4 regions of the uncultured Exiguobacterium sp. genome follow, and region 3 is predicted to be linked to each of the others. Evidence: predicted binding sites of a transcription regulator. Region 3 holds the regulator's gene; each other region holds the start of a gene.
The links. Region 3 encodes Rex, which represses fermentation and respiration genes when NADH is low (regulators of the CRP and FNR family bind a similar motif). Its sites were predicted from a motif close to TTGTGAAATATTTCACAA; they were not measured.
Positions count from the first base shown of each region.

Region 1: the regulator Rex is predicted to act here: its motif matches at 5,261-5,278, upstream of ACHWTJ_RS01000 (cytochrome C oxidase subunit II).
Region 2: the regulator Rex is predicted to act here: its motif matches at 4,143-4,160, upstream of cydD (thiol reductant ABC exporter subunit CydD).
Region 4: the regulator Rex is predicted to act here: its motif matches at 4,061-4,078, upstream of ACHWTJ_RS05590 (cytochrome ubiquinol oxidase subunit I).

Region 1 is NZ_CAXYJR010000002.1:153,566-160,955, reverse strand. Features, by position in the region: gene ACHWTJ_RS01030 (hypothetical protein) at 1-381, shown strand, start outside; gene liaF (cell wall-active antibiotics response protein LiaF) at 441-1,160, shown strand; gene ACHWTJ_RS01020 (sensor histidine kinase) at 1,157-2,182, shown strand; gene ACHWTJ_RS01015 (response regulator) at 2,179-2,808, shown strand; gene ACHWTJ_RS01010 (b(o/a)3-type cytochrome-c oxidase subunit 1) at 2,909-4,600, opposite strand; gene ACHWTJ_RS01005 (cytochrome c oxidase subunit II) at 4,602-5,072, opposite strand; gene ACHWTJ_RS01000 (cytochrome C oxidase subunit II) at 5,085-5,198, opposite strand; gene ACHWTJ_RS00995 (Crp/Fnr family transcriptional regulator) at 5,431-6,144, opposite strand; gene ACHWTJ_RS00990 (CDP-glycerol glycerophosphotransferase family protein) at 6,302-7,390, opposite strand, start outside.
Region 2 is NZ_CAXYJR010000007.1:32,376-39,765, forward strand. Features, by position in the region: gene ACHWTJ_RS14200 (hypothetical protein) at 1-1,775, opposite strand, end outside; gene ACHWTJ_RS14205 (neutral zinc metallopeptidase) at 1,959-2,801, shown strand; gene ACHWTJ_RS14210 (hypothetical protein) at 2,885-3,052, shown strand; gene ACHWTJ_RS14215 (nuclear transport factor 2 family protein) at 3,114-3,482, opposite strand; gene ACHWTJ_RS14220 (Rrf2 family transcriptional regulator) at 3,505-3,987, opposite strand; gene cydD (thiol reductant ABC exporter subunit CydD) at 4,196-5,926, shown strand; gene cydC (thiol reductant ABC exporter subunit CydC) at 5,923-7,390, shown strand, end outside.
Region 3 is NZ_CAXYJR010000005.1:7,807-15,196, reverse strand. Features, by position in the region: gene ACHWTJ_RS01940 (S8 family serine peptidase) at 1-3,377, opposite strand, end outside; tRNA gene ACHWTJ_RS01935 (tRNA-Ala) at 3,599-3,674, opposite strand; gene tatC (twin-arginine translocase subunit TatC) at 3,779-4,558, opposite strand; gene ACHWTJ_RS01925 (twin-arginine translocase TatA/TatE family subunit) at 4,566-4,763, opposite strand; gene ACHWTJ_RS01920 (redox-sensing transcriptional repressor Rex) at 4,763-5,422, opposite strand; gene ACHWTJ_RS01915 (ABC-F family ATP-binding cassette domain-containing protein) at 5,590-7,390, shown strand, end outside.
Region 4 is NZ_CAXYJR010000005.1:776,128-783,517, reverse strand. Features, by position in the region: gene ACHWTJ_RS05605 (Cof-type HAD-IIB family hydrolase) at 1-700, shown strand, start outside; gene ACHWTJ_RS05600 (TrkA family potassium uptake protein) at 737-1,405, opposite strand; gene ACHWTJ_RS05595 (cytochrome d ubiquinol oxidase subunit II) at 1,510-2,532, opposite strand; gene ACHWTJ_RS05590 (cytochrome ubiquinol oxidase subunit I) at 2,545-3,942, opposite strand; gene ACHWTJ_RS05585 (N-acetyldiaminopimelate deacetylase) at 4,177-5,289, opposite strand; gene ACHWTJ_RS05580 (LysR family transcriptional regulator) at 5,273-6,163, opposite strand; gene ACHWTJ_RS05575 (disulfide bond formation protein B) at 6,229-6,624, shown strand; gene ACHWTJ_RS05570 (FAD-dependent oxidoreductase) at 6,675-7,390, opposite strand, start outside.

The sequences.
Region 1 (7,390 bases), on a different contig from region 3:
GAGATTGCAAACGAGGCCGGTGAACAACAACTCGCTGAACGGGCAGCCATTGAGTCGAAGCATTATGGAGAGCAGTACCGATTCTTCGAAGAACTTGTCGCTGAGACGAAGCGGGAGTTGAATGAACTGGAACGTGAAGCCCTCGAGTTGAAGTTAAAGCTCGAAGATCTCCAGAACAAACGGTACGAATGGATGATGCGCGAAAACGTCTCGAACTTAAAAAACAAGATGAACCAGGTGCTAGATCGCGAACCAAATGCTACTATAAAAGAAGAAGCACATCCGTTCACGGCGGAAGAACCTGAAGCAAAACAACCAGCCGTTGATGAAGATGATATCGATGCGCGTATCGCTGAACTTGAGCGCCGCATTCACCAATAAGCAGTCAATGACGAAGGAGGCGTATGCCTCCCTTTGTCATGTTGGAAAGGAGATTGATCGTGCGACGATTAAGTACGAAACAACTGGTCGGTTACGTATCGATCCTGTTCGCCCTTGGTCTATTCTATGACCTATTATCCGGTGCAGGAAATGTATTGTTTGGTGTCTTATTTCCGTTCCTGCTGTACTATGTCGGAATTCATTTCCGACGGCGCAACCATGAAAAATTAGCAATTCTGTTCTATATCGTCGGTACGATCATTCTTGCTGGCGTCGTCCTCAGTTCGGCTGCCATCGGTTTTGTAATTGCCGGGATTTTGCTCTATCTTGGGATCATTCTCGTGACACGGCATTCCGTTCGCGAATTTTTGTTTTCACGGATTGCCCCGCATCAATATGAAGAGGAAGGTATCAAGATTCAACCCGCGTATTCCTTTTCGACTCAAGCCGATGCACCGTATGTCTTACAGGATTTGAGTGAACAGTTCATCGTCAAGGATTTAGAAATTGATTTGACGCACGCCTATGTCCCAGAAGGTGAAACTTTGATCGTCGTCAGCGGTGTCGTCGGGGACGTCCGAATTCTTTTACCATCCGGCTATGACTATACGCTCGACACGTCGATCGGTTTCGGAAGCGTCAAGACGGACATCCGCCGGATTCCGACCTTCTTCAATCGACGCATTCAATTCCGGGCACCGGAATACGGTGAAGCGACACGTAAGGTTCGTATTCATGTCATGCTCGGTATTGGCAACGTGGAGGTGTCTTCGATATGAAGCGTGATCAATTCCCGCTTGGTGTCATCGCTCTGCAAGTCATGACGGGCTTTTTGACAGCCGTCATGACGACGTTGTTGTTCTTAAGTACACGTCAAGTCGATTGGCATGTCTTGTTCGTTCGCCAACAGGACTTTCCTGTTCTTTTGCTCGTCATTGGGCTCTCTTTACTACTACCGCTTGCCATCGGCAGCATGCATTACTTTTTCTTGCGCCGTGACTTCAAACGTGTCACGACTGCCATCATTGAACTAGAACAAGGAAAAGATGTCACGATCGTTCCCGGTCCTTACTTCCATACGTTGACGCGCTTGTCGCGGATTGGAAAACGTATCGACGAACAAGTCGAGACCGTCCAAAAAATCAGTACACGTCCGCAACATGTTGAACAAGTAAGAGTTCAAGCCGTTACGGAAGAACGTAAGCGACTCGCACGTGATTTACACGACTCCGTTTCGCAACAACTTTATGCCATCTCCATGATGACGACCGCAGCCAAACAGACGATTCTGTCTCAACCTGAAGCTGCTGCCAAACAGATTGAGATGGTCGAGACGATGGCGCAAACGGCGCAGTCTGAAATGCGCTCGCTTTTACTTCAACTTCGCCCCGTCGAACTCGAAGGAATGACGTTACAACAAGGACTTTCGCAATTGCTCGAAGAATTGTCTAGAAAGCAGTCCACACAATTGAGTTGGAAGTTAGAAGAGATGACACTCCCACGACAAATCGAAAACGAGTTGTTCCGGATCGTCCAAGAAGGATTAACAAATGCCTTACGTCACGCGAAAGCATCTCATATGGATATCGAACTTCGACAATTCAACGAAACAGTCATCCTGAGCATGAATGATGATGGGGTTGGATTTGTCGTTGATGAAAAAAAACTTGCCTCTTATGGCATTAATTCAATGCGGGAACGAACGGCTGAGATGGGCGGAACGATTCGTCTCGTCAGTGTTCCGGGACAAGGAACCCAAATCGAAGTCAAACTTAGAAAAGATCGGATGGTGCAAGTATGATACGCGTATTATTAGTAGATGATCACGAGATGGTCCGGGCCGGTGTGTCTGCTTTCCTTTCCACACAACCAGACATCGAGGTCGTCGCCGAAGCGTCGGATGGTCAAGCAGGAGCATTGCTTGCGCTTGAACACCGACCGGATGTCATCTTGATGGATTTAGTAATGGAACCAGTCGATGGTGTCGAAGGAACGCGACTGATCCGCAAAGACTGGCCGGAAGCAAAGATTCTCGTCGTGACGAGTTTTCTTGATGATGAGAAAGTATATCCTGTCATTGAAGCTGGTGCGATGAGTTATGTTTTAAAAACGGCTAGCGCCTTTGACATCGCAGAAGCGATCCGCAAGACGGCAAACGGTCAATCCGTCATGGCAGCACAAGTGACTGGTAAAATGATGGAACGTCTTCGTCGTCCTACGACACACTTACATGATGATTTAACGGAACGTGAGCAGGAAGTTCTTCAATTGATGGCTCGTGGTATGGCGAACCAAGAAATTGCGGACGAGTTATTCATTTCTTTAAAAACCGTTAAAACGCACGTCTCGAATATCTTGTCGAAACTCGATGTCGTGGATCGTACGCAAGCGGTCGTCTATGCCTTTAAGCATAAGCTCGTCAAATAAGATTTAGCACTTCATTACTTATTTCTTAGGCACATGCCAAAACCCCCGGACCGTCTCTGATCGAGAGACTGTCCGGGGGTTTTGATATTGTGCGATACGATTACCAAAGCTTCCATCCCGGAGCACCCGGAGGAGCATTTTCGATCATATGCCAAATCGGTACTGTGTACGCAAACGCAATTAAAGCGAACGTTACAAAGATCCATAATTTCCAGTTTTCAAAGAAGAGTGGCGTTGCCATTGCCTCTTCTTCTGTTTCAGCAATCGGAAATTCTTCCGTTCCTTTTGGTGTCCGGAAAGCGAGCTGGAACATCGCATACAAGAACAACAGAATCGAGATGAATAAAATCGTTCCTCCAATCGCCATTGCGACATGATACGGAATCCAGTCGGCGACGAGTGAATCTTTGAAATAGGCGGCCGGTCCGGTCCGTCTTGGATTACCGAGTAGACCTGAAATATGCATTGCCGTCGACATGAAGAGCATTCCGATTGTCCAAGCAGCCGTTTGAACAAGTCCAAGACGATTCATTGCCGACGTCAACGTCCGACCACGTAAGAGCGGGACAAGCCAGTACGCTGTTCCAAAGAACGTCAATGCCACAGCGGCACCGACCGTGATATGAAAGTGTCCCGTGACCCACAATGTGTTGTGAACAATGATATTCAGTTGATGAGACGCATTGATGACCCCACCCGCACCTGCAGGAATGAAGAACAACATCCCGATGAATGGTGCAAGAAAACGGACATCACGGTACGGCATTTTTTTCACCCAGCCAAATATGCCAGTTGCCCCCTTCCGGCGTCCCGCTAGCTCGAATGTCGCAAACATGGAGAAGGCTGTCATCAATGACGGGATGATGACGAGGAATGTCAAGACGACTTGGACATATTTCCAAAATGCTGAGATTCCTGGTTCTAACAATTGATGGTGAAAACCAACCGGGAATGAAAAGAGCAAGAACAATAAAAATGACATACGTGCTAACGCGTCAGAAAAAATCTTTCCTCCAACGATTTTCGGAATGACCGTATACCAGACGATATAAGCGGGTAACAACCAAAAATAGACGAGTGGATGACCAAAGTACCAAAATAGCGTCCGGGATAGCTCGATCCCGACCTTATCCGTCCAACCAAGAGATAAAGGAAGGAGTTGAAAGAGAATCGTTGCTGCCACTCCAAGTGTCGCAACGACCCATAACAAGGCAGTCATAATGCTCATGTATGCTTGAAGTGGTGGATGAACACCTGGATGTTCCCGCTTGTAATCTGCATACATGCGGAACATGGCACCCGAAGCGATCCACGTTCCGACGACGAAGATGACGAGTCCGATATAAAATACAGGATGTGCCTTGAGTGGTGCGTAGAATGTATAAAGGACGGAAGCTTCTCCCGCAAGTACCATCCACGTGACGAGAATGACACCAAGGATCATGAACCAGAATCCGACCCATCCAAGACGCCGTGGAAAGTCTTCGAAGCGTCCGAATGATTGACCTAAAAATGAAAACAGTAATCCAAAAATGAATAACGTCGTAAATACGATCGCAAGCATCAGTCCGTGGGCAGTGAGAAGCTCATAGTAGCCAACTCCAGCAATTTCCGGAATGACACCTGTACGCACCATCGTTTGCAATAATCCACATAAACCACCAATCAATAAAGCAACGAGTGAAAAGCTGACATGTGCGAAAGCGAGCTTCGCTTCCTTGATTCCGATGACGGTAGCAGGCATGCCACGCTCCATTTCGAACTGTCGTAGTTTTTTTGAAATGGCATTCATCTTATTCCACCACCTTGATTTTGGTTGCCATCATATGATGACCCGATCCACAGTATTCATTACAGACGACCAGATACTCGCCAGCTTCCTTGAATGTATATTCAATGGAATTGATGTGACCAGGAACGACCATCATATTAACGTTCGTCTTGACGATTTCAAAGCCATGGACGACATCTTTTGATGTCACCAAAAAATCAACCGTCGCTCCTTTGGGAATGACCATATCCTTTGGTGTAAACTGAAACGCTTGTGCGACGATGATCGCTTCATATCGGTCGTCATCGATTTTTTTTAGTCCTGGCTTGTCGAACGGTTTTGTTTGATCGACTTTCGTCGGATCAATCAATGTCGCATCGGAAGGCGGTTGATTTCCGGAAGCAAAAGCGGATACACCGATGATGGTTAAAAAGACGCCAAGCATCGCTGCCCCAAAGATTAACCAGATTTTTTCTAGACGATGAATATGCATCGTGAGTCCTCCTTACCGTGATAGAAATAATAGAAAGATTGAGCTCCACATCCCAATGATGACACCTGCTACAATCAGGACAGCAACGAAAGTTCCTTTAAGGTTCGATTCTGATTTTTGACTCATGGTGATCACTCCTCTCCTGCTTTGAACTTGTCTTTATTGTAAGAATTCAGCAAGTTTGGAAACTGTGATATATATCACTTCAAATGTGAAGAATCCGCACTTTTCTTTCTAAAAACACACAGAAAGTTCACATCTGAACAAGTGAAGGAAATACTACGCATAAGCAAAAAAACAATCCAAACATAAGGCAGAAAGATTCTGCTTCATGTTCGAATTGTTCGTATACTCGACATTAAATTCGACACACACCTGCTGGGCATCCTTCACAATGGCACAAATCCCGCAGATACTGCGCATCGTGAATGATGATTTCTTTTGCCGTCATCGAGATGACACCTTCTTTTTTCCACTGGGAGAACATCCGATTGACCGTTTCACGAGGTGCACCAATTAATTGACCGAACTCCCCGTCGGATGGACGTTTTGCAAGACGATAGGTTTCTCCCGCCTGCTCACCTTCCATCGCGACAAGACGAAGTAACGTCGAAGCTAGTGCACCCGGTTTTCCGAACAATAATAAGTCGCGCAATTTGGTCTCCGTCTGTTTCCGCATCAATGCTTGCCACCGCATGATCTCGAGCGCAAAAGTACCATCTTTCTTCATGAGTTCCTCTAATTGTGCTTTCGATAAGAAGCCGATGATACTATCTTCCATCGTCTCAATACTGTATGAGCTCGGAAAAGCTTCTCCTACATCAAATTCACCAAACAGATCTCCTTTAAAATATAAAAACATGAGTAATGGACTGCCTTTTTTCGTCAGCTTCGATAGCTTGACGCCTCCTTGTTTCACATAAAACAACTTGTCGTTCATTTCTCCTTCCCAACAGACGATGGAATCCTTTTTGAACGTCGTTTCCGTCATGAAGCTCTCAAGCAATGTTCGCGTTTCGGGTGATAAGACGAACGTATTAGCTTCAGTCGTTCCACAAGTCAGCATATCCATTTCTCCTCTCCTTTTCTTCTGCTTTAAGTATAGAACATCACAGTCGAAAAGAATGGATTTTCAAAAGATTGTCAAACTTTGTTCAATGTTTCACATTTATTTTTAAAAAATATCTGACGACCGCTTTCTAAAATTATAGCAATCGTCAGATATGGTATCACATATCTGTTCCGTAATAATGATGAACAATTCGTTCAACTGCTTGACCAGGTGGATGATCATACCAACTTGTTTGGAATTCCTGCATGTGCTGACGGCACTCTTCAAGTATCGTGTCAGACATGATCCACTGCGTCAATTGTTCCATTCGCTCCGTCTGTCGCACAGGTAATGGTTTCGGATACTGATCGACAAGCCCTGGTAGTTGTCGATATGTGTCGATGTCGGGCGTATATAGGAACGCTGGAATCTTAAGAAGACAGCATTCAAATGGAATCGATGAATAGTCCGTCACTAGAACATCGGTGATGAGCAAATAGTCATTGATCGAATAAGCATCATCCAATAGATGTATATGAGTAGATGTATAAGTTGAAAGTGCACGAATCGTCGGATGTAACTTAACGAGAATCGTCCACCCTGCTTTCGCCAGTTGCTCGAATTGTCGCATCGTCTGATCTTCCGTGCTTTGATACTCCCGATATGTAGGAGCATATAGCAAAATACGACGATCAGACTTTACGTAGTGTTCCTTTAGTTCAGTCGTTCGGCGCTCACGCTGGATTTGATCGAACCAATAATCCGTTCGTGGCATGCCAAACGGTTTAAAATGAGACTGGTCTAAATCGTGCGGTGCCATGAATTGGTCGGCACAACGCATTCCCGGAACAATAAAGTCTCCATACTCTTGATACACTCGTCGAAATCGTTTTTGTGCTCGTGTTGACATCAAATCCGTTTTCGATGATGTCAATCCAAACCGTTTCAATGTTCCTGCGGCGTGCCATAGCTGAATTCGCACCGTATTTTTTCTCGAGGAAGACACACTCAGTTCTCCCACATAATTATCTAAAAATACATGACTTGAAGTAGCTAGATGATACGATATTGACAGTACTCGCATCGGAGTATAGGCAACCTTATGATCGACATTCCAAGAGTGCATATTTTTCATATATCGCTTGTCAAAGATGAGAACCTGCTTTAACTGTTTTTTTTGTTGAATCAGACGTTGATGAATTGGTATTGCATTTTCACCATAACTCATCCAAAACAATGTCTTTTCTTGAACAGGTAATAAACAGAA
Region 2 (7,390 bases), on a different contig from region 3:
TGTTCCTGCAGAACCTTTAGATTGAAGTCTTGTCGATCCTTCATCCCCGTGTATTCATCGCGGTAGGCGAATTGCTTCAATCCGAACGCTTTTGCGATCTGTCCGGCTTGTTCCGAGCGACCGGTGTCGAGTAGATATTGCATGAACGTCATCATGTAACCAATCGTCGGTGATGCTCCTTCATGATGAAAGACGGTATCGTGTGCCGACGTATAGACTTGTACGTCACCCGTAGCCTTGATTTCGCCACCTTTTCGTGGATTTTGATTCCAGCGTGGAGTCGCGATGCCGGTACTTGGTTGCGTCATCTCGTCCGCAATCGGGAATTGCAACCACTTCCCATTGACTTCTTCTTGGATAGCCGTGTATTCCTTAGGCATCTTGACCGGATGATAAAAACCTTCCATATAGACAGTCCGGTAAGGGAGGAAAAAGCAGGCGACGACGATCAGCGTACCGACGATCGAGACGACCCGGTACAACTTCAGTGGAATCGTCCGGGACGCACGGATAAAGACGGCATTCAATCCGACGGCGAGCAACAAGCTGTAACTGACCATCAAGAGACCAACTAGCTTATTTGGATCGCGGAACATCGCACCAATCAACGGTGTCTTCGTCACGAACAGAACAAATGCATCGGCAACTTGTTCATGGGTACCGGTCGCAAAGACGATCAGCGGAATCGCAAGCAGACTAAAGAACAGATGGATCGGTTGCCGATACGCGACGATGGCTCCTAGTAAAATGAGTAAAAGCGTGATCGCACCACCAATCCAAAACGTCAGCGGTAACGTCGTCAAATCAAACATCGGCCACCAGTAGCTCGTTAAAAATAAAACGTTCGTCCAGCTCGAGTGGCGACTGAACAACATCAACGTATCAGACACATTGATATTGTGTTGTGAAGCTTGTGAGCCGGTCAGAATCGAGCCGACGTACATCAAGAACCAATATCCATTGAATAGTAGAAAAACGAGACCAAACGCACAGGTCGCCCGAACATAAAACCACAGTAACGGTGACCAAATCCGTTCTTTGCGAAGCGTCCAACTCGTCTTTAGGAAAATGAGTCCGACCATGATGCCCATGTAGATCAGCGAGAAGAAGAAATAATGGATCCCGGCCGCCATGAAGGCGAAGACAATCGATAGTCCGGTGATATCAATCCATGTCCGTCGGCTCAACCGATCAGACAAATGAAAACCGGGATCAAGTTGTTCACGAAACTTCGGGTCGAAGATATTGAAGAACAACATCAAAGCGTAAGGAAAGACGGAATAGCCACATAGTAAATAGATATGTTGAATTCGCGTGATCACCCACGGGTTCAAGGCATAAAACAACGCGGCGATCGCGAAAGCAATCAGTGAGAGATAAGAAAAGTGCTTAGAAACATAAACGGAATGGAGCCGTTTCGTAAAAGCAAACATCGATAAAGCAGAGATCGTTAACAGTCCGATGATGAATGACTTGATCAAGACAGGACCGGATGAGCCAAACAATAGACTGAGTAGATAAAACGGTAGGATGTAGAGCAATCGTGCGACATTCAGAAGCGTCGTCGTACTCCAGCGGTTGTTCCAGGCACCGTAGATTTCTTCTAAATAGCGATGGGAGGACAGTCCAAAGGATAGATCGCTGAACGTCACCATACCGGAACGAAACAACGGGAAGCTATAGATTAGGATGAATACAAACATACCAGATAGAACAAGGATGTCCTTACGGTACGTATGCATGAAGTTCTTGAGGTGTTGACGGAACGAGTGCATCGGACAGCTCCTTTCTGCGAAAATCCGTGCTGAACTTCTTCTCTACAGGAGGGCGATATTCCTAGAAATGGATGTACTTATTTTAGCAATGAATACGAGAAGGAACGTCCATCCTAAGACGTAGCGTTACGGACGAATGCTTTCGGGTAAAGACCTACAACGAAACGAGTAGGAGGAAAGCGCATGAAATGGAAGGGAAGAGAACGGAGTTCAAACGTTGAGGATCGACGGGGAATGGGCGGGAAAGGAATTGCCGGCATCGGTGGTGGTGTCGGGATCATCCTGCTGATCGTCATCACTTTGATGGGCGGTAATCCAGCTGAATTACTCGGAGACTTAACCGGCGGGGATCAGCAAAATGCGACGTACGAAGAAACAGCACAGGAAAAAGAAGCAGCGGACTTCGTCTCCGTCGTCTTAGCAGATACGGAACGGGTCTGGACGAAAGAATTCAAAGAAGATGGTAAGACTTACAAAGAACCAAAGCTCGTCTTATATACGGATCAAGTCAGTTCGGCTTGCGGACAAGCAGGGAAGTCCGTCGGTCCCTTTTATTGTCCCGGTGATCAAAAATTATACATTGATTTAAGCTTTTATGATGAACTGCAGACGAAGTACGGGGCACCGGGCGATTTTGCGATGGCTTATGTCATTGCGCACGAAGTCGGACACCATGTCCAGACGTTACTTGGAAAGTCGGACGAGATCATGCCACTTCGAGAGCAAATGAGTGAGGAGAAGTTCAACAAGTACCTCGTTCGATTCGAGTTACAGGCCGATTATTATGCCGGCGTCTGGGCGCATCATGCGCAAGGCGAAAACTTGCTCGAAGAAGGCGATCTTGAAGAAGCGTTGACGGCAGCGAATGCTGTCGGGGATGATACGTTACAAGAGAAGGGACAAGGATATGTCGTACCGGAAAGTTTCACCCATGGCACATCAATGCAACGAGAACGTTGGTTCCAAAAAGGTTTTGATAACGGCACGATCGAAGGCGGAGATACATTTAAAGCGAAGAATCTATAAAACGAAGTAACGACAGGCCTTTTGAAACATCTTCCAGTCGTTTCCGTAAAGAAGAGGGAAGGATTTAAAGGGGAGTGTCGAAGTTGAAGCACATCAGTCTATTTTTGTTGCTCTATACGGCTGTCGTTGTAATGACGTACATCGTGTCACGATTTGCGCCGGACTTGTTGATCTACATGGTCTATTTCGCCATTGCGTCATTACTTGTCATCACAGGCTATTTGTTGAAACGACTCGTACTAAAGCGCTAAATACCAAAAAACCTGTGTTCTGCTTGCGCGGAACACAGGTTTTCGTTGTTTAAAAGCCATCTTATGAACGGAACATCGTCGGATCATCTGGAACGTTCTCCAGGTAAGCGATTCGTCCGTTTTCATCGAGACGTGCGATATCTTTTCCGTCTTGCGTGAAGACACTACCGTCTGCCCGTTTCCCGCAAACTGCCCAGCGTGTTTCGTACGTTCCGGGTGTTGTTTCTTCCCAGCCTGCGTACATGTGCTTAATATCCTGATTCGCCGTGAACACATGACGGACGAACTGTTTCCAAGCGTCGATCCCGTGCTTTGGTTGTCCGTTCAGGATGAACGTGATGTCTGTCGTGAATAAGGAAACGAGATCCTCAAAAGCTTGTGCGTCTGTGCGTGACGCGTCGAATAAGTCAAAATAACGATTTAATACCATAGTAAAAACCTCTTTCTGTTCATTAAAGTGTCATCATCCGGTCTGTGATTAACGCATGCAACCGTTCTAAATGTTCCGGTGGACAGGAGTCGTCGATTGCTTGGCGGATCGAGCCAATCGATTCGCGCTTCAACGTCGATTGCCACGCGTCTTCCGCCTCTGTCATTAGATTCGAGAGTAGACCGATCTCCTGTTCCTGAATTCCCATCAAATCCTCAAAGACACCGCTTGACGCATACAACGTCTGCTTGCCCTCGATCGCTTGATAAACGTCAAAGATTTGAATTTCGTCTGCCGGACGCCGTAAACGAAAGCCGCCTTTGACACCCGGTACGGAATACAACAGATCCGCCTGAACGAGTTTTCGTAAGAGTTTTTGAAAATAGGTTGGCGAGGCACCGAGTTGCTGGCTGATGAATTCACCGGGCAATACAGCGCGATCCGGAAGGAAGGTCAAGAGCAACATCGCGTAGACGGATTGCTCGACCCCGGTTTTCATTTGCATGAGAAGTCCCCTTTCGTTAAACGTGGATAATGTATATCCATAATAGTTTTATTCGAAAGAATTGTCGAGTCATATGCTCTCACAAAACCGTCACACCTTTTCGACAGCATCTGCATGGCATCCCCGTTCCGGATTCGGTATACTGAATGTACGATATGTGAAAATATTCACTAAAAGTCGTTCACACTTTGTGAAAGGACGTTTGTATATGAATCCATTAAAAGGAATCGTCCAGATTCCACGCAGTATTCTCGTTCAATTTATCATTGCAGCTTTCCTGATGGGGGTTGCGGTCGTCGGTCAATCGTATGGCATCGTGTTGACGGTCGATCGGATTTTCTTGAAAGAACAACCGTTTGAAGCCGTTATTCCATTGCTACTCGTTGTCCTCGGGATGCTGTTGCTCCGGGTCGCCGTGACGTATTGGAACGGTCGTCTCGGTACGACGTTATCGGCACACATGAAGCAGGCCCTCCGGGAAGCACTCGTCGCGAAATACACAGGTCGTTCGGTCGAGATGATGCTCCAAGGGCAAGCGGGACAGAAGGTCAGTGTCTTGCTCGACGCTGTAGACGAGATGGACAGCTACTACAGTCAGTACTTGCCGAAAGTTGTCCAGACGACGATTGTTCCCTTGATGGTCTTGATCGCGGCATTCAGCTATGACTGGATCACCGGTCTCGTCATGATGATCACGGCACCGTTCATTCCGTTGTTCTACATCATCATCGGCATCATGACGCAAAAGCGGGCGGATGCTCAACTCGAGAAGATGACGGCGTTCTCAGGAACGTTCCTTGATACGTTGCAAGGACTGACGACCTTGAAGTTATTTGGTCGTGCGAAACGACAACGTGACGTCATCGAAAAAAGTAGTCTTGATTTCCGGGATGCGACGTTAACGGTCTTGAAGCTCGCCTTCTTGTCGTCGTTGATGCTTGAGTTCATCTCGATGCTCAGCATGGGAATGATTGCACTTGAAGTCAGTCTGCGCTTGATTTTGTTCCAAAGCATCACCTTCATTCCGGCGTTCTTGATGCTCGTGTTGGCACCAGAGTACTATCTTGCCTTAAAAGAGATGGGAGCTGCCTTCCATACGGGACGCGGTAGTGTCGCGGCAGCGAAACAGATCGCAGCCGAACTAACGGCAGACGATCGTCCCGTTGCCTTCGGTCAATCAGAACTTTCGATGAACCGTCCACCACGAATCGCCTTGGATGAAGTTGATTTTACGTATCAAGAAGGACGTTTTGCCTTACAAGACGTGACACTTGCGATCGAGCCATATCAAAAGGTGGCGTTGATCGGTCGCAGTGGTGCTGGTAAGTCGACTGTCTTACAGTTGATTGCCGGACTCGCGGATCCAAAAGAAGGACGAATTCTGCTTGACGGGATCGAGCGCAGTCAGGTGGAGGAAGCAAGTTGGTTCCGTCAGTTGAGCTACATCTCGCAACATCCGTATCTGTATGCCGGAACGCTGGCAGAAAACATTGCGATCGGTGAACTCCGTCAAGCGACGCCGGAAGAGATTTTTGAGGCGGCGCAGGCAGCAGGGCTCGAGGAGCTGATTGCGACGTTACCTGAAGGGGTCGACACGGTGATCGGAGAAGGCGGACGTGGTCTATCAGGTGGCGAGAAACAGCGCGTTGCGTTGGCACGCGCATTCTTGAAACGACCGAACGTCATCGTCTTTGATGAACCGACGACAGGACTCGACGTCAAAACGGAGCGACTGCTCCAACAAGCGATCGAACAGCTTGGACAAACCGCGACAGTCATCACTGTCGCACACCGCCTGCATACAATCGAGCGCTCAGATCAAATCGTCGTCCTCGACGGCGGACGAATCGTCGATCGTGGTACGCACGATGAACTACTTGGACGTGATTCGGAGTATGCTCGGATGCGTAGCGTCCAGAGAGGGGAGGAAACACGATGAAGGAACTACTAGGAATCTTTCGTTTGATGGTGCATCAAAAACGCGATATCGCCTGGTCGATCTTCTTCGGTGTCCTCGCTGGAGTGACGGCGGTCGGGTTATTCGCAGCAAGTGGTTACCTCATTTCAAAAGCAGCCTTGTTGCCACCGATCCAGACGCTCGCCGTCTTGATTGCCCTGCAAAAAGTGTCGAGTCTGACGCGCGCCGTCAGTCGATATGCGGAACGCTATTATTCGCACCGGGCGACGTTTACGATCCTCAGTGATATCCGGACGTCGTTTTACCGTCGACTCGAGCCGCTCGCACCTGGTATCTTCGGCAAATACCGGAGTGGGGACTTACTTGCCCGGATCGTCGGAGATGTCGAGAGCCTGCAAAATACGTTCTTACGCGTCCTCTATCCACCAATCGTCTTGTTGCTTGTCTTCTTCTGTACGATCTTTTTCGTCAGTTTCTTCTCGTGGACAATTGCCGGACTGTTATTGCTTGGTCTGATTCTGACTGGCTTTTTGATTCCAGGATGGTTTGCGTACCGTGAACAGCGTTTCGCACGTTCGGTTCGTGTCCGCCGTGGTGATCTGTCGACAGAAGTGACAGAGTTGTTCCAAGGCTATCGTGATTTGAAGATTTACCAGCAACTTGATCAAAAAGAACAGGACTTGAATGCGGTCGCGAAACGGTATGTCGAAGAAGAAAAACGGAATGGGTTACATGCCGTCTCGAACTTGGCATTGAATACGATGGTGACGCTGATCATCTCTTGGCTTGTTCTGGGTGTCGGTGCCTATCTCGTCGCAAGCGGACAGCTCGAAGGTGTTTTCCTCGCGTTACTCGTCATGACATCGCTGACCGTTTTTGAAAATGCGGCACCGATGGCGATTTTACCGGGCTTTTTCGAAGATAGCCGGCATGCTGCGAAACGACTTGATGAAGTCGTGACCGAGCAAGAAGAGCCAACTTATGACACGTTTGTTCTCAATCAGGCACCATCCTTTGAAACGAACGCGTTGGCGTTCACGTTCCCTGATGCACCGCGTCCGGTCTTACGTGACGTCACCGTCTCGATTCCTGCCGGCAAGAAGACGGCGATCGTCGGGGCGAGTGGTTCCGGTAAATCCACGTTACTCCAATTGATGTTACGGATGTATCCAGCGGACGGATTAACGATTGCTGGTCAAGATAGTCGGACGGTTGATCCGGAAGGACTTTGGCAACATGCAAATGTCGTGCTGCAACAGAATCATTACTTTTATGGAACGCTTCGCGACAATCTGTTGCTCGCAAACGAAGCAGCGACGGATGAAGCGATGCGACAAGCACTCGATGATGTCGGATTAACGACGTTCGAGTTGAGTGATCGTGTGTTTGAAAAAGGAGAGAACTTGTCTGGGGGAGAAAAGCAGCGGCTAGCGATTGCTCGTGTGCTCTTGCGGGAAGCCTCGCTTTACTTGCTTGACGAACCGA
Region 3 (7,390 bases):
TTCGTATAGGTTACATCATGGCTGAACACATACTGCTGTTTGGCTGCATCAAAACGCAGTTGGACCGCCTTTCCGTTAATCTTGAATGATTTGATCCCTGACTCATCTGATACGTGACCTGCGATAGTAATCACTTTAGATGTCGAAAGACCGAGTGCGACCGGTGTATCGATTTGGACGGTCGGTACCGCTTTATCGATTCCTGTCGTGTTCACCGATTTCGTCACTGTATTTCCTGCATAGTCCTTCACGACGAAATCAATCTTCGCAGACTTCGAGAGACCTTTTAGTTCATATGCTTTTTCTGTCGGTGCTAGCGGCTGTTTGAGGACACTTGTTCCATCGACGAGAATGTCATACGACGCTACACCTGTTCCTTGATCGCCTGCTGTCCATGAAAGTGTTTCTTTTGCAGTATCCCATTGAACCGTTGCTGCTGGTTTTTTCGTGTCAATATAGACGGGGAAGAGATTCGACTGCCACTTCGCATTCGGATAATCGATGACTGATTTGACTTGGTAATAGTAAAGACCGTCTTTGACTGGTTTTCCATTGACTGTTCCATCCCAAGCCGCACTTATGACGGGTGTGAATTTATCTCCCTCACCACTATCATAATAGTTCTTCACAACGTCTGTTTGTAGATCTAATTTACGGAGTGTTGCTTTATTCCGGTCAAGAATCGAATACTCGACTTTTCGTGCATTACGAAGGAACGAGAGGACTGGGAACGCTTCATCCACGCTACCATCATTGTTCGGTGAGAACGCAACCTTGTTTTCAACGACTTTTCCCGCCGTGTTCGTTCCGAGGAACTCGAAATCATCTTTTACTTCTGTCGCTAACCCAGTTAATCCGTAGAACGTCTTCTCTTCGTCATAACGCGGTGCATCGACGATCGGTGCCTGATCCCACTTTCCTTTGAATCCGACGTATGGTACTGTCAATTCCGGGTTTTTGCTCTTCGTATCGATTAAACGAACGAAACCTTCAACGAAGTAGCCATTTTCAAAGACTTGCTCAAGCGGAAGACCATTTGCCCAATCAACGGTATCTTTTAAGTCGACCGATACACTTACTTTCGTTGAGCTCTTCGGATTAATGGAGACAGTGCTTGCTTTCTTCGAACCGACTGCGAATGCAATCGGGAACGTTCCTTTATTCGGATCGACCGCATCCACTGAGTTTTTCTTATAAATATTGTTGGCTTCCAGGAAGTTCGTCCCTTCTGCACCGAGATCCGATTGAACCGTACCAGCTAATTGATACGTCACTTTTTCGCTACTGTAGTTTTTCAAATCGAGTGTGAACGTGAATTTCTCGCCGACCTCTTTGAGTGCAGCTTTTCCTTCACCTGATTTCGTTTCCGTAACGACGACTGGTGTTTTCATCGCAGCACGTAGATCCATCAGACCAGCACCTTCACGACGTGGTGAATAGAAGCTACCAGTTTTCGCTTCAGCATTATACTGCCCTTTATCAAGCTGTGGACGTGACGTGTTCATGAGGATGTTCTTCGCGAGTTTAACGCGTGTCGCACCGTCGACTTTGAAGTCCTTCGCAATCCGTTGCATGACGAGTGCTGTTCCTCCAGCGACGTGTGGTGCTGCCATCGATGTTCCACTCATGACGCCATATTCGTTATCATTGAGCGTCGAGTAGATTTTTCCACCCGGTGCTGTGATTTCTGGTTTGAAGTCAAGGTTTGGTGTAACACCCCATGATGTGAAATCAGACATCTCGCCCGCTACTGGGTTATCTGCTGAGACCGCTTTTCCATCGAACGTCACAGCAATTGCTTTTCCTGCTTTCGCTTTTTCTTCGAGGTCATTCCCGTCAGCGATGCTGAGCGTCACCATCGGAATCGTCGGATTGTTGAGTGCCATGCTGACATAATCCCCATGATCGACTCGTCCACGAACGATGACACCGGCTGCTCCTTGTTTCTCAGCTTCTGCTTGAATCATGCCGTAATTGAAACTACCGTTACGCACAACAAAGACAACTTTTCCTTTGACATCCTTTCCTTGATAGTTCGATGCTTGACCATCGCCGACATAAATGACGTCTTGCTTTTCCTTATTGAATACCTTAATCGGATTCGGCGAGTCCTGTTTTTGGTATGCCAAATACCCAGCATCCTGTCCGTCAATCGTTAGCGCCATACCTTCAAGCGTCAATTTCGTATTCTCTAAAGAAGCAACTTGTAGCGCTTGGCTGATCAACCCTGGAGATCCTACGACTCCAATGTCAGGATTCGCTGTATACGGATTGCCTGCACCATGTCCTGTGAATGCCGAGTTTCCAGCAGAGATCGCACATAAGATGCCGTTGTTCATCGCGTTGACGATCGCCCGTTGCTCTGGGTCATCCGCGTTGACGAACGATGCTGTTGAACCGAGACTCATGTTGATGACATCGGCTCCGAGTGCGATCGCATCATCGATCGCTTTGATGTAAATATCACTGAATGTCGATGGCATGCCTGGATCATTTCCGAATACCTTCATGGCAAGCAGCTGTGTTTCTGGCGCGACACCTTTGATCCCGCCATTTGCTTCGTCTCCATTGGCACCGACCGTACCCGCAACGTGCATTCCGTGCATCGATGCGCCTGCGCCTAAATCACGGATTTCACTATCGTGATCGGCATAGTTATAGCCGTATGGGACTTTTTCTGTGAAATACTTTCCTTTTAAGCCTTTTGTTTCTTTGGCACTCTCAACTTTAGAAGCTGTTAAATCCACCTTCGTTTCCGGGCTCAAAACCATGTCTTTATGCGACGGGTCAATTCCCGTGTCAATGACCGCTACGATCGTTCCTTCCCCTTTGAAACCGTAATCCTGCCATGTCTCTTTCGCATTGACCATGTCCTTGCTATATAACATATCCGGCTTAGCGCCTTTATCAGCTTTTGGTCGTGCGTATTCGTGCGCGATATGTACATCCTTGACCCCATCTAACTTCTTAATATCTTGAATATCCCCGAACTTTACTTCTCCACTAAAACCGTTCAAAACTGTCGTAAAGCTTTCTTTATATGTCACCGGAATCGCTTGTTTCGCGATAGCAGACTTGACTGATTTCTGAACAGTGACGAGACGTTCCTTAATGGATTCTTTTTCGGCATTGCTCAATGTGCTATACCGCTTATTTTGCGCCTGTGCGATTTGAATCGCTGGCTTTTGCTCCATCTCGATGACGACGCGGACCTTGTCAGACTGCTTATACACCTTCTCCTGCCCTGTTTTCTTAAGTGAGAGGGCGTGCGGCTTTTGACCACTTGACTTGTCTTGCGAGGACAGTGCTCCTTGAGCGCTGACCAAGTTGGAAGATGTCATCAAGACAGCTGCCAAGAGTGCGATTTCCTTCTTCATGCTTCTTTTCCCCTTTTCTAAAAAACTATAATGATGTTACCAACAAAACATTTAAACGAAAATTCTGTATATTTAGTTTAATGAAATAGATGGAAATAAACAATTCAGTTCTGTCTGTTTTATATAATTATTTGTTTTTATTGCCACATTATATTACATCTCCATATTTTGAGAACAACAAAAAAACTCTTGAATTCTCAAGAGTTTGAAATATACGAATTTGGTGGAGACTATCGGGATCGAACCGACGACCTTTTGGCTGCCAGCCAAACGCTCTCCCAGCTGAGCTAAGCCCCCATGAATTATCTTTAGTATACGCATCGCTAACTGCTTTATCAATATAAACGTAACGCTTTCATAAAAAAGAATTCCTCCCGAAATGGCTGGAAGGAATTCACGATTCATTTATTCAATTCACGCATCAAATCCGCCTGTCGTTCAAGCTCTGCCTGTTGCTCGAGGATCAAGACCTTTTTGTACGTTCGCGCAGAAATTAAGATACTGATTTCATAGAGAACGAACAATGGCACCGAGATCATCAAGTGTGACGTCACGTCTGGTGGTGCGATCAATGCCGCAACGACGAACAACGCGAAATACGCATATTTCCGATTCTTTCGCATGAAATATGGCGTCACAAGACCAAGACGTGTCAGGAACATCGTCACGACCGGCAATTGGAAGAGAAGACCGAACGGCATCGTCAACCGGATGAGGAAACTGAAATAGTTTTCGACTCCGATGACTTGCTCGATCCCCAATTCTTTCCCGAGATCCGTTGAGACTTCGAGCAAGAAGGGAAGCAACCAGAAATACGAGAAGGCTACACCAGCCAAAAATAGAAAGAAGATGACTGGAATATACGTCAGTGTTGCTTTTTGTTCCTTTTCATAAAGCCCTGGTCGGACGAATGCCCACAGCTGATACATCCAGAACGGTGACGCTAAAATCAGCGCGATAATGAACGCAAGATTCAAATACAACATTAAAGGATCGGCGACGTTGAAGGCATTTAATCCGATACCGAGCTCTTTTAAGTCCGCTTGTAAAAAACGGACGAGCGGTCGGACGAGCGGAAATGCGACAGCGAACAGGACGACGACGATGAGGAGCGACCAGACGATCCGCTTACGCAGTTCGTCCAGGTGCGACGTCATGCTTTGTTCTTGATCAACCGTCATGATTCAATCACTTCTCTTTCGGTTCGTCCTTTTTATCGTCGTCCATGATGCCGTTCGTAGCATTTTTGAACTCTTTCAATGTCTGACCGGCAGCACGACCGAATTCCGGTAACTTCTTCGGTCCGAAGATGATCAACGCGACGACAGCGATTAATCCGATACTCGCAGGTCCGATACCTAGCGTGAGCGGGATAAGGTTTTCCATTATGATTTCACTCCTTCAGCTGATTGCGAATAATGCTTCATGAAATAAACTAACGACTGCAACTCGATCGATAAATCGATGTGATGGACCCGGACGCTCGCTGGCACGTTCAACCGCGCAGGCGTAAAGTTCAGGATGCCTGTCACACCATACTCGACTAACTCATCCGCTACTGACTGTGCGAACTGGGATGGAACCGTCAAGATGGCGACATCGACCTGATTCGCTTCGATTTGTTCTTTCATGTCCGAAACATGATAGATTGGAACGTCATGCGTCGTTGTTCCGACCTTCTCTTCGTCCGCATCAAACGCAACGACTATCCGAGTACTATTATTCTTTAAAAAGTTATAATTTGCAAACGCTGTTCCGAGATGACCGACCCCAATTAAGGCAACATTCGTCACCTCATCTTGATTCAAGGTTTTGCGGAAAAACGTTAACAGATGTTGAACGTTATATCCATATCCCTTCTTCCCTAATGCCCCAAAGTAGGAAAAATCGCGACGAATCGTTGCTGAATCAACCTTCACCGCCTCGCTTAACTCAGCAGAAGAGACGCGGAGCTTGCCTGAATTGTATAAACTTTGGATGAAGCGATAATATAGCGGCAACCGTTTTGCTGTCGCTTGTGGAATTTTTGTGTCTGGTCCATTCATCCTGCAGTTCCCCCTTCGGCCACATCCATCGTGGCACCCAAATCTTTGCAAAAAGCTTTCTACTCTTCTTGATTGTAAACCACTTCACATATAGTCACAAATAATATATTCCGCAGGACCTCGCGCTTTTGTTCGTGATAGACTAAAGGGTGGAAGGATGGATGGAAATGATACTCTTACAAGTCAACCAACTCTCGAAATCATTCGGCGTCGAGCCGATTTTAGAAAATATCAAATTGGAAGTACAAGAGCGGGACCGGATTGCGCTCGTCGGACGAAATGGTGCCGGTAAATCGACTTTGCTCAAAATCATTGCTGGCGAACTCAGTCATGACTCGGGTGACATCATGAAAGGCAAGGATGTCAAAATCGGTTATCTCGCACAAGACAGTGGTCTCGAATCGAATGAGACGATCTGGAACGAGATGCTGACTGTCTTCGAACATTTACAGGAACAAGAACGGACACTGCGCCGGATGGAAATCGAGATGGGCATGGATCATATCTTGAACGACCCGGTCGCTTACGATCGTCTCTTGAAGACATATGACCAAGCACAACACGACTTCTCAGAAGCCGGTGGTTATCAGTTTGAAGCGAATATCCGCTCTGTCCTGCATGGCATGCGCTTTTATCCGGACGATTACTCGCGCCGGATCCAGACGTTATCCGGTGGTCAACGGACACGTCTCGCCTTAGCGAAGATGCTCCTGCAAGCACCAGAGCTTCTTATTCTTGATGAGCCAACGAACCACCTCGATATCGATACACTCGCTTGGCTCGAAAGTTACCTCGGTGGTTATCGTGGTGCCGTCCTGATCGTCTCGCACGACCGGTACTTCCTCGACCAAGTCGTCAATGTCGTCTATGAGCTCTCTCGCAATGTCTGTCGTAAGTTCACTGGGAACTATACAAAGTACTTGGAGCAAAAAGCGGCCTTGTACGATCAGGAAATGAAGCAGTTCGAACAGCAGCAAGAAGAGATCGCGAAGATGCAGGACTTCATTCAACGCAACATCGCCCGGGCGACGACGACGAAACGTGCACAAAGTGTCCGAAAACGACTCGAGAAGGTCGACCGGCTCGATCGGCCAGATGGAGATGAACGCAGTACGGTCCTGTCCTTCCCGATCGAAAAACAGAGTGGGAATGACGTTCTTCAAGTCAATCAATTGGCGATCGGTTACGAAGAAGCTGTCTCAAAAGACATCACGTTCCGCTTGCAACGCGGCGAATCACTGGCACTCGTCGGACCGAATGGAATCGGAAAGTCAACGCTCTTAAAAGTCCTCGTCGGCCGCTTACGTCCCCTCTTCGGTGATTTCCGTTTCGGAACCGGCGTCTCGATCGGGTATTACGATCAAGAGCAGGCGGAACTCAATGACCGGAATCGTGTCATCGATGAGATTTGGAACGAATGGCCACTGATGCGCGAACAAGAAGTCCGTTCCGTCCTCGGGCAATTTCTATTTAGTGGCGATGATGTCTTTAAGATCGTCCATGAGCTATCCGGTGGCGAACGCGGACGTCTCGCACTTGCGAAACTGAAACTCCGGAAAACGAACGTCCTCGTCCTCGATGAGCCGACGAACCACTTGGATCTGGATTCGAAGATGGTCCTTGAGAACGCGCTCGTTGACTATGAAGGGACGTTGTTATTCGTTTCTCACGACCGTTACTTCATCGATCGAATCGCGACTCGTGTCATCGAGATGAGTGAAACGGGTGTGGCAGAATACCTCGGCGATTATTCATATTACATGGAGAAGAAAGCCGAGCAAGAAGAGATCGCTCGTCTTGAAGCCGAGGAAGCAAAAGCAGCAAAAGTCACGGCTTCGAAGACAATCGACAAGGAAGCACAGAAAGAAGAGCGCAAGCGCCGCCAGCAAATCGAACAACTCGAACAAGATATCGAGCGGCTTGAACAACGTTCAGCGGAAATCGAACAATTACTCTGTGAACCAGAAG
Region 4 (7,390 bases), 770 kb from region 3:
AAAACAGGCAATTCGTAAACTTCAAGAAAACGGTGTCTATGTAGCGCTTGCGACCGGACGCGGACCTGCGATGTTATCTGGAATTCGTGAATTGCTTAACATCGATACAATCATCGGTTACAATGGGCAAATCGTTGTTCATCAAAATGAGATCATCTACAAACGTCCGCAACCTAAAGCCGATTTGACACACCTGACGCAACAAGCAAAAGAAAACGGACATACGCTTGTCTATCTTGGTGAAACAAAAGGCTTCACGACGAAATCAAATGATTTTCATGTCGTTGATTCGCTCGGCGATCTCGATATGCCGCTACCGATTCACGATGAAAAAGCTTTCTTATCTCACGACGTGTTCCAAACGCTTGTCTACTGCACAGCAGAAGAAGAAGCGGATTATATCAAACGGTATGACGCATTTGACTTTATTCGCTGGCATCCCCATGCGATGGATGTCATTAATGTCGGATCCTCGAAAGCAGAAGGTATCAAACAGTTCTTGAAACTGACCAATATTCGGCGCGAGGATACTTTTGCTTTTGGAGATGCCCTCAATGACCTTGAGATGCTACGCTATGTCGGAACCGGTATTGCAATGGGCAACGGACTTCCAGAAACAAAAGCCGCTGCCGACTATGTCACGAAATCGATTCTTGAAGATGGTATCGCACACGGACTCAAAGAATTCCAACTCATTTAATAGTTAAATGTAAAGCTGAGGCATGCCTCAGCTTTTTTAGTTCTTCACTTTATGAATCGCGCGCTCTAGCCGATCAAGATCTTCATTCTCACCGATGACGACGAGGTAGTCCCCTTTTTCGATGACTTCATCTGCTTGTAAGGAAATCATGACGTTCTCACCCCGTTTGATGGCGACGACGTTTGCTCCATACTTGCTTCGTAAATCGAGGTCAATCAAGGTTTGTTTTGCCATCCGATCACTGACTTTAATCTCAACGATTGAAAATTCTTGCGATAAATCTAAGTAATCAAGGATATTCGAGCTCATCAATCCGTTCGCGATCCGCACACCCATATCCCGCTCAGGGTGAACAATGAAATCCGCACCGATTTTTCGCAATACTTTTTCGTGGTAATCATTCGTCGCTTTGACGGTGATCGATTGCACACCGAGCTCTTTTAAGATCAATGTCGTCAAGATAGAGGCTTGAATATTCTCTCCGATGGCGACGATGACATGATCAAAGTTCCGGATTCCTAAGCTTTTTAAAACATTCTCATCGGTCGTATCAGCAATGACAGAATGTGTCGCGATTCCCATAAATTCATTGACACGTTCCTCATCGGAATCAATTGCCAAAACATCATAGCCGTTTTTCGATAATTCTCGAACAATTGAGCCACCAAAACGCCCTAGTCCGATTACTGCAAACTCTCCATTCATTTTCACAACTCTCCTTCACAATCGCTCTTCCTTAGTAGTGTACCTGATTCAATTTAAAAATACTATAAACGCCTCTGCGAATCGCAGAGGCGTTTATTCATCCATTATTTTGATGATTTTCCACGTACATAATCGTTATCGAATAAGAAGAGTCGTAAAATCAAATACAACGCCGGAATCAAGAGTAAAAGTCCGAAGATGAAGACGACGACGAGTGCAGAAGCCATCGTTTCGTTTACGACTGCTTTGTTGATATCGATATATGGATACAAGATATACGGTAAGTGTGTATATCCGTAACCGAACCAGGCGACCGCATATTGTAGCATGACCGCGACGAACGCGATACCGTAGTTCTTCTTCATATAGACGAGTGTCACAGCAATGAGGAAGAATAGGAAGCTAGCAGCGAACCACCACCAGTTGCCGTTTAGGATATTCTCATAATGCCATGCCGCTTGGTTCTTCAGTCCGAAGAAGACAAGCGCACAGACAAGAATCGTTGGTCCACTCCAGAAGAGTGCCCATTTCCGAATAAGTGGCGTAGCTCCCTCATCTTTTGCTTTATCCGCGTAGAATAAGAGGAACATCGCGCTAATGTATAAGACAGATACGATAGCGAGCGCTACGACCGTCCACGAGTAAAAGTTCGAAAATAACTTCGTTCCTAAAAACTCGACAGTATCATTCGTTTTACGGATGAAACCACCTTGACTGATTGTCAACGTTGTCGACATTGCAGCAGGAATGAGTAATCCTGTTGCTCCATATAAAAATGTGTAGAACATGCTGTCATTTGATCCATAATTGGCGAATGCATAAAAACTACCACGAATCGCAATCAAAACGAGGACGATTGACGCTGGTACAAGTAGTGCCGTACCAAAGTAATAAGCAGAGTCTGGGAAGAACCCGACGAGTCCTACGAAGAAGAATACGAAGAAGACATTCGTTACCTCCCAAACAGGAGAGAGGTAACGAAGAATCAATCGATTCGTCAAATGATCCCGCTTCGTATATTTTGAATAAAAGGCGTAAAATCCAGCACCGAAGTCAATTGAGGCAACGATGAGATATCCGTACAGGAAAGTCCAAAGGACCGTGATCCCTAGTGTTTGAACGTCCAAATCGTTCCCTCCTTACTTGTTATCATCCACGAACATTGCTTCACCGCGTGCATGGTGATTTTCAGCAAGTTCTTGAAGTTCTTTTCCAACCGTGTTTTTCTTGAACATCCGTAATAAGACGACTGTACAAATCGTACCGAGCAACAAGTACAACGCACTGAATAAGATGAGCATTGGACCAACTGCTGTTGAAGTCGTCGCTGCATCCGCTGTCCGCATGATACCGTAGAGCGTCCAAGGTTGACGACCAATCTCAGCGTACATCCATCCCGCTTCGATTGAAATCATCGCTAGCGGACCACCGATGAACACGCCTCGTAAAATCCACTTATTATATGGATTCAATTTTTTCAAACGGAACGCCAAGATAAACAAGGCAGAGATAGCAGTCAAGTACATTCCAATCGATACCATGATATCAAAGAAATAGTGAACGATCAGAGGTGCTTGATCTTCTTTTGCGAATTCGTTTAGACCGATGACTTCCGTATTCGGAGCCCCGCCTGCAAGAATCGAGAGCGCATATGGGATTTTGACGGCTCCCTTGATTTCATAACTGCCGTCTTCTTGCTGATCAAGTATCCCACCAAAAATTAATTCTGCTTCACTTGTCGTATCAAAATGCCATTCCGCAGCTGCTAGTTTTTCAGGCTGGTATTTCGCTAAATATTTCCCTGAGAAGTCACCGACAAGTGCTGTCGAGAATGCGAAAATTAGACCAGCCATGACAGTGAGACGAAGAGCTTTCTTATGATAAGCCTTCTCTGCTGCTGAGAGTGTCTTTTTGCGAAGCAAATGGAACGCCGCGATCGCTGCCAAGATGAAGGCAACAGTCAAGTAAGCTGAGACGATGACGTGTGTCGCCTTCGTCGGTGTCGCTGTATTGAACATTGCTTTCAATGGTTCGATTTGTGTCAACGTACCATTGACGATCTTAAATCCTTCGGGTGAGTTCATGAAGGAGTTGACTGTCGTAATGAAGAACGCTGATGCTGTCGCACCAATGACGACTGGAATCCCAATCAACCAGTGCAACCATGGATTTTTGAAACGGTCCCACGTATACAAATAAATACCAAGGAAAATCGCTTCAAAGAAGAACGCGAACGTTTCCATGAACAATGGCAGGGCAATTGTTTGACCTGCCACTTGCATGAGTGACGGCCAAAGTAACGATAGTTGCAAGCCGATTGCCGTCCCTGTTACGACACCGACTGCCACGGTAACGACGTATCCACGCGTCCACCGTCTGGCTAATAAGATATAATCTGGATCTTTGCGTTTCAGACCGATGAATTCAGCTGCCAGTACCATGAGTGGTACACCGACACCAATCGTCGCGAAAATAATATGAAACGCTAGTGTGAGCCCTGTCAACAATCGACTGAGCACTACGGGATCATTGAACATGTATATAGCCCCCTCTTCCTAAAACATACTTCTCTATATGGTCTATAACCGTATCATAGAGAACATAATCCTTTGTGTCTGTTTATAATGTTTGATGTAACAAATTGTTCACATATGCACGTGATTTTCTTCACAAAATGTTCGAAAACTCTTATTCCTACATATATTAAAAGCTTTCCCATTCCTGAATTCGAAAGGGAAAGCTTTATATCCTTTATTATTCCATAAAACTTTTTAAACATACTCCCGGAAATAATGGTCGAGTAAATCGATGACAAAAGGAATGGCTGATTCATCTGGATTTAATGTGGGTTGATGCAAACCAGATGTCGGATTATCGACACCGAGCCAAAACATCATCCCTGGGATTTCTTTCAGCATGAAACCAAAATCTTCACCCGTCATCGCTGCATCGCATTCAATATAATTCGCATTCATCTTGACGAATGATGAAAATTTATCAACGATTTGTCGATCATTGACGACCTCGTAATAGCGATTACCGAATTGTAGATCGATTTTAACACCAAACGAAGCTTCGATTCCTCGAATGATATCACGGACACGACGTTCCAGTTTTTCCATGTCTTCACCGTTTAACGCACGCATCGTTCCGTCAAGGACTGCTCTTCCAGCAATGACGTTTTCTCGAATCCCGGCATCGACCTTTCCAATCGTGATGACGCTACAGTTCATAGGATTGATGGAGCGACTGACGATTGTTTGCAATTGCATGATCAAGGCTGCTTGCGCAACGACTGTATCAATCGTCAAATGAGGGAATGCCGCGTGACCACTTTGACCATAGATTGTGATATGGACTTCCCGAGCACTTGCGAACAGAACACCTGGACGACTAGCAATCGTCCCGACTGGATATTCCGGCGCGACGTGAAGACCATACATCTCACTCGGACGATATTTTTCAAACAACGGACTTTTAATCATCGGTTCCGCCCCACCCGGTCCTTCTTCTGCCGGTTGGAATAAAAAGACGACATCATCCATGACAGGTAGTTCAACGATGCGTTTCATCAACCCTAACGCAATCGACGCATGCATATCGTGTCCACAAGCATGCATGAACCCTGGATGTTCCGAGCAAAACGGAAGTCCAGTTGCTTCTTCAATCGGTAATCCATCAATATCTGCTCGGTACCCGATCGTCCGATTTCCAGTCAATCCTTTCACTCGAACAAAAACACCCGTTTCGAACGTGTCATACGTGACACGATCTGGTGGATAAGCACGAATTTGTTCCAATATAAAAGCTTGCGTCTTAAATTCCTTGAACCCAGGTTCTGGTATTTTATGAAGCGCGCGCCGCATTTCAATGGCGTATTCCATCTGACTGACTTCCTCCTTCTTCTTTTACGATGTCCCAAAATGCTTGGACTTGTTTTAGTTCGAGCATCGATTCCGTGGACAAGATCCATGTATCTCGCTTTAATATCTTTCCCGATGATGTCTTTAGTGGAAGCTGCATGACTTCATTCGATTGCTGAATCGTCGACTCAGGCAAGATCGCAAAACCGATGCCATGTAGAGCCATCTGTTTACACGTCTCAATTTGATCGACGACCAGTGTCCGAGAAGGTGGGCTTGCGAACCGATCTTGCCACCACTCTAAAATTTCTTGGTAGTATGTCGAATCACTCTTGAACTGGATGAACGGTCGATCCGTCACGCGCAATTGTTCAATCGACGTCAGCTCACTGTCGACAAGATAGAGCGGATCTGAGAAAAGACGTTCTTTGACACCTTTCCAATCCGGGTTTCCGCGAATGATGCCAATATGAAAGTGCTCTTCTAGCATATGACGCATCATCTCACTTGACCATCCGGTGACTAACTGGACGCGCACATGTGGATAACGCTCGACGAATCGTTTTAAGACACGGGGGAGCCAGTATTGCCCCATGATGGAAGCGACGGCAATTCGAAGTGTTCCATACACGGCTCCCTCTTCTGCTGTCAATTCACTTTTTAGTTCCAGTTCCTTACGATTCATCTCTTTTGCGAGACCAATCACTTTTTCTCCTTGCGGTGTGATGCTTAAGCCACGCGATGAACGAATGAATAGTTTTGTTCCCCAGCGCCTCTCAATCGCAACGAGACGTTGACTAAGCGCAGGTTGTGAAACGAATAATCGTTCGGCGGCTCGTCTCATATTCAATTCTTCCGATAAAGTGATCAACATTTCCATTTCCGACACTTGCAATGTGAGATTCGACTCCTCATGATATAAGATGGCATTAGTTTAACACGTTAGAAAGGACGATACATATGACACGCTATCATTTTATGTTTATCATCTCAACGATTGCAACGCTTGGCAGTCTCTATTTCAGTGAAATTCGTGGATTCATCCCATGCCCTCTCTGTTGGTGGCAACGGATATTCATGTATACGACTGCCTTTTATTTACTCATCTCGCTATTCCGGTCGAAAACGATCGATCCTCTCTTTGTCCGTCTTTATGTGCTTGCCGGATTTGGTGTCGCCTTATACCACGTCATCCTTGAGCGCTTACCCGATGGCGAAGCGTTATGTACAAGCGGCTGTCTCGTCAAGTGGGTCAACTATTTTGGTTTCTTGACGATTCCGATGATGAGTCTCATTGCCTTTACATTACTCTTGATTCTAGCGTTCTATCCAGCACGTTCGAACAATGAAGCGTAAGATACAAAAAAAGAGAAGTCGATTCGACTTCTCTTTTTTGTCGTTTGACATTACTTCCATTGATTGAAGACACTTACGGCACTTGAGAACGCTAGCTCTGAGAGTTGCCCTTTCCCTTCACACCAGTCCCCGACGAAGGCGACATCTGAATGATTTGGAAGTTGTGTCGCAAGAGGTTTTTGTCCCATTCTCCACTTGATTTCTTGTACGACTGCTCGTTTAATCGTTCGTTCTGCGACGACCCGTTGTCGCCAGTCCGCAAAATGAAGATCAAGCATTTGTTCGATTCCCGTTCGAACATGTTCGATATACTCAGGATCCTCAAGTCGATCGTGTTCGAGATAGGCGATTGCTTGAAGCACTTGACCATCCTTCGGAGCAAGACTTGCATCGTAATGCGATAAATCCGTGATGAATGCCCGATGCGATCGGTCATAGATATATGAATAAGGTGTTTGGATGTATGGCTGAAGGCCGAGATCGTAAACGAATACTTCTACCTGTTCATGACTAGCGTACGGTGTCACAAACTGCTGAATCGTCGACGGCGTCGCCATTTTCAAGATTTCACGCGGTGGTATGGCAAAAATGATTCGTTCGACGTTCCATTCTTGTTTTTTCCGATCGCGCACCAAGAATCCTGTTGTAGTCGCTTCGACTGCTGTTATCTTTGTTTTTTTCAAGATTTCTCCACGGTTCTCTAAGATGATCCGTTCTAATTCTTGTACTAATCCTTGCCATCCTCCTTCGATGTACGAGACGGGCT